DNA from 2 places in the Staphylococcus agnetis genome. Region 1 is predicted to be linked to the other one. Evidence: a T-box and tRNA genes for the amino acid it is inferred to sense, from the RefSeq annotation. Region 1 holds a T-box; the other holds one or more tRNA genes.
The links. A T-box is a leader RNA that pairs with one kind of tRNA and senses whether it is charged. The one in region 1 lies ahead of serS (serine--tRNA ligase), so its partner is inferred to be a tRNA-Ser.
Positions count from the first base shown of each region.

Region 1 (4,187 bases):
AATTAAATAGCTGAAACGTTGACAATGCGTCACAATGGTTATTGGTTAAAGTAAATATTTAAAAGTCGCACGCGACATGTAGAAAGGAATGTAGAAATATAAAAAGGGTGCACATAGGAACTTTATTAACCAAAAATGCTAACAATATTCTTTATATATGAACTTTGTTGGCTATTATTTATATGTTTAGTCCTTGAGAGGGGAAGTATGGCTAATTAAATTATTACATTGATTGCTTCCTTAGCTGAGATTCCTGATGCATTAATCCTTAAATAAAAATCCATTTTTAGAGCACAAATTTAAGACTATTTGTTTTTTCAATATATAAAGCAGTAGTTAAGTTAAGGAGCTTGAAAAAGTGAGGAATCGTAAGTTGAAATAATTTATGTCTTACTAAAAAACCCTTCGACATTCAAAAATGAACGCCGAAGGGTTATACATATTTATATCATTACATCTATTACAATGCTTCAATAACTGTTTGACCACCCATAAATGGCACAAGTGCTTCAGGTACAGTTACAGAACCATCTTCGTTTTGATAATTTTCAATAATCGCAGCAAATGTACGTCCTACCGCTAAACCTGATCCATTTAATGTATGCACATATTCTGGTTTCGCATCTTTATCACGTTTGAAACGAATATTTGCGCGACGTGCTTGGAAATCAACACAGTTTGAACAAGAACTAATTTCTTTATAATCATTATAACTTGGTAACCATACTTCTAAATCGTATGTTTTACTTGAACCAAAACCGATGTCACCTGTACATAAAATGACACGACGGTATGGTAAACCTAATTCTTCTAAAATAGCTTCTGCATGACTTGTCATTTCTTCTAAAGCATTCCAAGAATCTTCAGGTTTTTCAATGCGCACCATTTCAACTTTATTAAACTGATGTAGACGAATAAGACCACGTGTATCACGACCAGCAGAACCTGCTTCACTTCTAAAACATGCCGTTTGACCAGTGAATTTCTCAGGTAAGACTCCCGGCTGGATAATTTCATCACGATAGTAGTTTGTGAGTGGCACTTCCGCTGTTGGAATCGTATAAAGTCCTTCTTTTTCAACTTTAAATAAGTCTTCCTCAAATTTCGGTAATTGACCTGTCCCATACATTGCTTTTGGATTTACGAGTTGTGGGGCAATCATCTCTCTATAACCATGTTGTGTCGTATGTTTCGTTAACATGTAGTTCATTAAAGCACGTTCTAGTTTTGCACCTTCACCAGTTAAGAAAACAAAACGTGCACGTGCAATTTTAGCTGCGCGTTCAAAATCAGCCATTTTCAATGATTCTAATAAATCCCAATGTGCTTTCGGTTCGAAATCAAATGTTCTCGGAGTACCCCATTTTTTCTGTTCAACATTTTCTGTATCATCTGCACCTTGAGGTACATCATCGTGAATCAAGTTCGGGATGCGAGATAATTTATCATGTAACGCGTCGTCTACTTCTTTTAATTCAGTGTCAATCGCTTTAATTTTTTCGCCGACTTCACGTTGTGCTTTAATCGCGTCATCTGCATTTTCTTTATTACGTTTCTTTTGCGCAATCGCTTCTGAAGCTTTATTACGTTCAGATTTTAATTCTTCTGTTTTTTGAATTAACTCACGGCGTTTTGTATCAAGATTTAAAATTTCATCTACGACTGAAGTGTCATCACCGCGTAACGCAATTTTCTCTTTGACGTGTTCTGGGCTCGTTCTAAATAATTTAATGTCTAACATGTTTATCATCCTTTCTATGATTGCGAGTAACAAAAAAACCACGTCCCCTTGACTACAAGGGACGTGGTTCAACGTGTTGCCACCCTATTTAACAGATATTCATCTGCACTCTACAAAGTTAACGGTTTGACCCGAATTGTTCATCACGTGGGTAGATTTCATATGCAACGTATTATTTGTTCACACCAACCACAAACTCTCTGAAATCGATACATATTACTTAGTCCACAAACAATTGTTTATTAATTTAACTTCAATATAGCAAATTCATTTTCAGTAAGCAAGTGCTAATTTTGTGAACACGTTTAAGCGTGATATGCGACGTTTTTTAATGCTTCCGCCATGACATCAATATCCTTATGGAATTGACGGTCTTCTGTAATAGAAGGGATGTGTGTTCGATAATGATCATATTTATCACGCGTTTTTGGAGACAAGCCTTCAATGCCTTTTAATTCAACTGCTTGCAATGCAATAATCGCTTCAATCGCTAATACACGACGCACATTTTCTAAAATTTGATATCCATGTCGTGAAGCAATTGTCCCCATTGAGACGTGATCTTCTTGATTCGCTGATGAAGGAATGGAATCGACACTTGCTGGATGGGCTAATGTTTTATTTTCTGATACTAAACTTGCGGCCGCATATTGCATAATCATCGCACCGCTTTGTAAACCAGGTTCTGGACTTAAAAAGGCTGGGAGCCCTCCATTAAGTTGTGGGTTCACTAAACGTTCCAAACGTCGTTCAGATACATTAGCTAATTCACTTAAACCAATTTTTAAGAAATCTAACGCAAAGGCAACGGGCTGACCATGGAAATTTCCTCCAGAAATGACTAACGTCTCATCACCATCATCGAATATAAGTGGATTGTCGTTTGCTGCGTTCATTTCAAATTCTAATTTCTCTCTCACATAATTAAATACTTGGAAACTGGCACCATGAATTTGTGGAATACAGCGCAACGTATATGGATCTTGAACACGGATTTCACCTTGACGTGTCGTTAATTTTGACCCTTCCAACCAGTCTGACATCCGTCTTGCCACAGCCGTTTGTTCTTCAAAATTACGAACGATATGGACGTTTTCATTATATGCGTCTGTAATACCGTTTAAAGCTTGATGTGTAAGTGCCGCAATCCATTCTGCTTCATATCCCAAACTTTCCGCTTCAATAAATGTAATAACACCTTGAGCAGTCATCGCTTGCGTTCCATTGATTAATGCAAGCCCTTCTTTGGCTTGTAATGTCAAAGGCTGACGATGAAGTGATTTTAAGACGGCCGCGCTGTCTAAAATTTCCCCTTTGTAAGACACGCGACCTTCGCCAATCAATGCTAAAGCTAAATGAGATAATGGTGCTAAATCACCTGAAGCACCTAGTGAACCTTGTTGTGGAATCACTGGAATAATACGTTCATTTATAAAATACGTTAGCTGTTCAACGAGGTCTGTAGTCACACCTGAATGTCCTTTTAGTAATGTGTTCAATCGTAACACCATCATGACTAAAGAGACGTTATCCGCAAATGGCGCACCTACTCCACAAGCATGAGAACGAATTAAATTCACTTGGAGTTGATTGTATTTTTGTTGATCAATTAACACATCACTAAACAGCCCAAACCCTGTCGTAATACCGTAGATTGTTTCCTTATTTTGAATAATACGTTCTACAGTAGCTCGGCTTTGTTTAACGCGCTGTAACGCATCTTCAGTTACTTCTACGTTATCGTGATGGGCTAAAAAATCTCGTATGTCTTGAATCGTTAATTGTTCGCCTGTTAAACGTAATGTCATAATAATTCCCCCTTTGTTTATGTCTCATCCCATTTAAGTATAGATGTCATAAAATTGAGTGACAATAGTTCTAGCGATATCCGTAACGTATTATTGAGGTAGCCATTTAATGCGATAAAATATTCATAGATTTACTATTGACGAAAGATATAGACAGGTATAATATATCTTGTTGTATTTAAACTATTTTAATTAAGTAAATGGATAGGTTCATCACGTTAAAATATAAAGAATATATGGAAATGAAAACTGTTATAAAGGAGGTCAAACATGCAAACATTATCAAGTGTTAAAATTCCTAAGCGAAAACAAGAAACGCATAAAGGGGATTATGGACGCATTTTGTTAATTGGCGGAAATGCAAATTTAGGTGGCGCCATTATGCTTGCAGCAAGGGCATGTGTATATAGTGGTGCAGGGCTTATCACTGTGGCAACACACCCGACAAATCATGCCGCACTACATTCTCGTTGTCCAGAAGCGATGGTCGTTGATATTAATGACACGAAAAAATTAACGAAGATGATAGAATGCTCGGACTGTATTTTAATCGGTCCAGGATTGGGTCTTGATTTTAAAGGGAACAATGCCATGACATTTTTACTTCAAAATATCTTACCGCATCAAAAATTGATTGT
Region 1 covers NZ_CP045927.1:6,239-10,425, forward strand. The annotation lists gene serS (serine--tRNA ligase) at 461-1,741, opposite strand; T-box leader at 1,796-1,981, opposite strand; gene hutH (histidine ammonia-lyase) at 2,047-3,549, opposite strand; gene GJE18_RS00070 (NAD(P)H-hydrate dehydratase) at 3,820-4,187, shown strand, end outside.

Region 2 (4,187 bases), 610 kb from region 1:
AGATTTTGGTAACTTAAATTTATCGCAATCATCCCATTACTGCCTACCATCCCTGCGACAGGTATGATTTCGTTAGGTGTAAAATCTATCGCACCTGTCAGTAAAACCCCACCTAAAGATAAAACGGCTCCAGTCATAATCGCTACAAATGAAACCCAAAAGACATGATGCATAATGGTAGATGCACGCTTTTTAGTGTTTGCTGCTGCATTAATCATAATCACAAGAATAAGTGCTAGTACAATCCATGTATCTTCTACTTTAAATACAAATTCAAGCAAATAACCAATCAAAACTAATTGAATGACTGCTCTTACAGCTGCGATAATTAAATCTTTTGCGATACGTAGTTTTTCTTTATAAGAAATAATAATCGGAATCAACAATAATAGTGAAGTTAAAAGCAAAGATGTTGTGGTCATATCGCCTCCTCCTTCACAAGTTCACCGTTATGTATTGTAATAATACGCTGAAAATGGCGATGACTTTGCGCCGTATTATGAGTAATCCATAACACTGCTGTACCTGCTTCAACCATTTCAAAAATTAATTTTTCAATGGATTGACTGTTCTTATCATCTAATGCGCTGGTCGCTTCATCTAATAATAACAACTCCGGTCGATACATTAATTGTCGCGCGATAGTCACACGTTGTTGTTCCCCACCTGACATGTGCTGTACTCGCGCATTCAATTTATACTTTTTAAGTCCAACAGCCTCTAATAACGCCTTCGCACGCGCCTTGTCAAATGTCTCTTGACGCGCCAATGATGGAAAAGCAAGATTATCATATATCGTTTCACCAAATAGCTCTAATCGTTGTGGTAAATAACTAACACGCTGTCTTAATATTTCAGGCTCATAGTCCTGGTATGAGTGCCCTTGAAATAAAATATCTCCTTCTGTTGGCGATATTAAATCAGCAATGACACGTAATAATGTACTTTTCCCACTGCCTGATGCCCCTACAACTGCAATTGCTTCGCCCTGTTTAACGTTAAGATTAATTTGATTTAATATGCGTTGATCATCTACATGATAGCTTACATTATTTAAATCAAGCATAGCACCCCTCCTTATTCTGTATATATCATATAATCATATACATGGCCATATAACGTTTTTTCAATATGTGGTTTGAAACCCATATTTTCATATAATTTTTTCGCACGTACATTGTCACGATCACAATTCAAGCTAAAGGTTTGACCTCTATATTTTTCAAAAACATGTATCATCAATGCTTTCGCAATACCACGCCCTCTGTATTGTGGAAATGTCGCGATAGATTCAATATATCTATCCGTATCTTCTGCCTCTTTAACAGGTAAAGGGGTTTTAGTCGATAAAGGTAGACTTTTGGCACGCTTTATCGTGCTCCAACTTTCTTCGTAATATAACTCTTTATCTCCATCATACGTAACGATCATACCCGCTACTTGCCCTTCAACATCATAAACATCAATACGATGATAACTATTTCGATATGATTCAGAAGCGACACTTTCTTCGATTACTTTAATTACTTCAGACTTATCATAGTTTTCAACTATTTCAAGTTCCATATCTTTCCAAATCATATATGTTAGTTCTGCAATGGCTGTGGCATCATTTATGGTAGCTGTTCGTATCATACAATTCCCCCTTTTAACTTTATTTTAGAGGAATATATCATTTTATGGAATAAATGCACATCTGTAGGTATAGAGTAAAATAAATATAAACATGAACATTAAAAGAAGTAACACCACGTTTTCGGGGACGTTCAGCTTGCAAAAACAATTATAAGAAAGGTATCTAAATTTATTAAAATCCCTTTATAACAGACTAATACAACGACGTTTAATGTATAAAAAAAGAACATTGCGATTGCAATGTTCTTTAAACGGAAACGGAGGGATTCGAACCCTCGCGCCGCTCTCGCGACCTACACCCTTAGCAGGGGCGCCTCTTCAGCCAACTTGAGTACGTTTCCTAATGGCTCCACAGGTAGGACTCGAACCTACGACCGATCGGTTAACAGCCGATAGCTCTACCACTGAGCTACTGTGGATTCATATTATTTTTTTGTAAGCACAGATACTATTATATCAATTCGGTTGAAGAAATCAAGAGCTAAAATTAAAAAAGTTAACGGAATATTTACACTATAGGAGCTGAAATTCCGCCAACTTTACGTTTTGCACAATGTAATCGCACTATTTCCCTATTCCAATGCATAAAGTTCATTTAAACCTATCGTTAACCGGTCTGTTTGGCGTTTATTAGCAATTGTAAGTTCATTATTCAATGTATTGATTGAAGTAATATATCCCTCTATCGTATGAATATAGCCCGAACGCCAATAACTGATTTTAGCACTTTCATTTTTAGAAATTTTAAAATGCAACATATGATTGATTTCGATGATTTGGTCTTCACTCAAGTCAGGACGGTCAATTTTGAGTTGATTCGCTTCAAACTGTTTAATTCTTTCGAACTGTTCTGGAAGCGTCGCAAAAGGCGCCCATTTAACAATACCGCGTCCCATCGGTATGCGTGCATTTAAATATTGACGTGGTATTTTCCGATAATCCGTTTCTGTTTGATACTTAGGGGGAAGTGTACGGTCCAACATATTCATCACCTCGCACTCATTATAGAACATACGTTCGTGTTTGTGAAGTGATTTTTTAAAGATTCAACGTTTGACCAATTAAAAAACGGCTTAAGAAAAGAGCTCAAACCGTTGAATATCGGATTAAATACCCATAATCGTCATAATAAACAATAGCGCAGCAATCACGAAAACACCTACTGTTAATAGAAATGACAGTTGCTGTTTCAATTTTTTATTCAAAAGACACTCCCCCCATCCCTTAACTCACTTTTGAATACCACACAAACCATTGAGGTTATAAAATACCTATCTCAAAATGATTAGACAATATTCAGAATAATAGTAAGACGATCTTTGTTATAATTAGTCAAACGACTAATATTTAATAGTGTTATACATTATTTTACACTACAATAATAATATATTCCACTTCTATTTTGAGTTAACACACTATAATTGCCTTTTAAAACGCAACATATCTCTGCACCAAATGCCATTTTCATAAATAGGTGCTTCATTATCTTGACTAAAGAAATCAAATAACACATCTACTAATCTAAAACCTGCTTTTTGATAAAAAGCAATTTGATTGATACTTGAATTACCAGTACCGACAATCATTTCTTTAAAATGGTTTTCAGTTGCAAAAGCTATTGCATGATTAAGTAACTTTTTCCCAATACCTACACCTTGTTTTGAATCTTTAACAGCAATGTTAACTAATTCGATACGTTCAGTATCAAGCGCCACTAAAATGTAACTTCCTACAATACCATCATCTTCTTTGTATGCCACACATATACCTGAATTTAAGTACGCCTTTACTCTCTGATAAGAAGGATCCGCGAGTAATAATAAATCCATTGGAGCTTCTTCGATTGTATCCATAACTACAAACATGACGGTCACACCCTTTAACATAAAAATACACTTATACTTCTACAGTAGCATACTTAATAGAAGTATAAGTGTTAATACATCAAAATATGAATCCATTTTAAATTACATTCGGAATACCATTACATTGCGCACTTTCATTTGCGTCAACATATTCAATCCTATCATTTGAGCATTTACAAAAATTACCTAAGGATTTTAATAAAATATTAATTAGAAAATATGTTGTAAAGAAAACTTTAAAGTTACGACTCATCATGGGCCTCCTTAAAATCAATAGTTATTCAACTATACCCTTTATATTTCACGTTATGTGCAAGAGTCGATATATCATATAAACATTGGGATAATTTAAAAAGATATTACTTTGAAGGATCTATACTTCAGGAAGATTTGGAAATGGTTTTGAGGCATCAGGGCCAGGTTGATAGTTAGTACGTTGTTTTTCTAAAATAGCATATCTCGAAAGTGCTTCATAAATATTGAAATTGTCTTTATTATAATCGATAGGTTTTTCGGGATTCGTCGTGAGTGCTTTCGCTTTACGGTCTAAGAGATACGAAAAAGTAATACAGTTGCGATACTGCGTAGAGATAGTGTGTTCTGAAACATTTAAAATGACAGATTGACCATTTACAAAAGTAATTTTTACTTTAGCACCTTTTAATTTTTTAATTCGTTCAACAAAAT
Region 2 covers NZ_CP045927.1:620,481-624,667, reverse strand. The annotation lists gene GJE18_RS03150 (ABC transporter permease) at 1-422, opposite strand, end outside; gene GJE18_RS03145 (ABC transporter ATP-binding protein) at 419-1,066, opposite strand; gene GJE18_RS03140 (GNAT family N-acetyltransferase) at 1,078-1,635, opposite strand; tRNA gene GJE18_RS03135 (tRNA-Ser) at 1,888-1,976, opposite strand; tRNA gene GJE18_RS03130 (tRNA-Asn) at 1,980-2,054, opposite strand; gene GJE18_RS03125 (YolD-like family protein) at 2,208-2,618, opposite strand; gene GJE18_RS03120 (GNAT family N-acetyltransferase) at 3,051-3,500, opposite strand; gene GJE18_RS03115 (competence protein ComK) at 3,874-4,187, opposite strand, start outside.
Region 2: it encodes a tRNA-Ser, which carries the amino acid that the T-box ahead of serS (serine--tRNA ligase) is inferred to sense. The anticodon was not compared.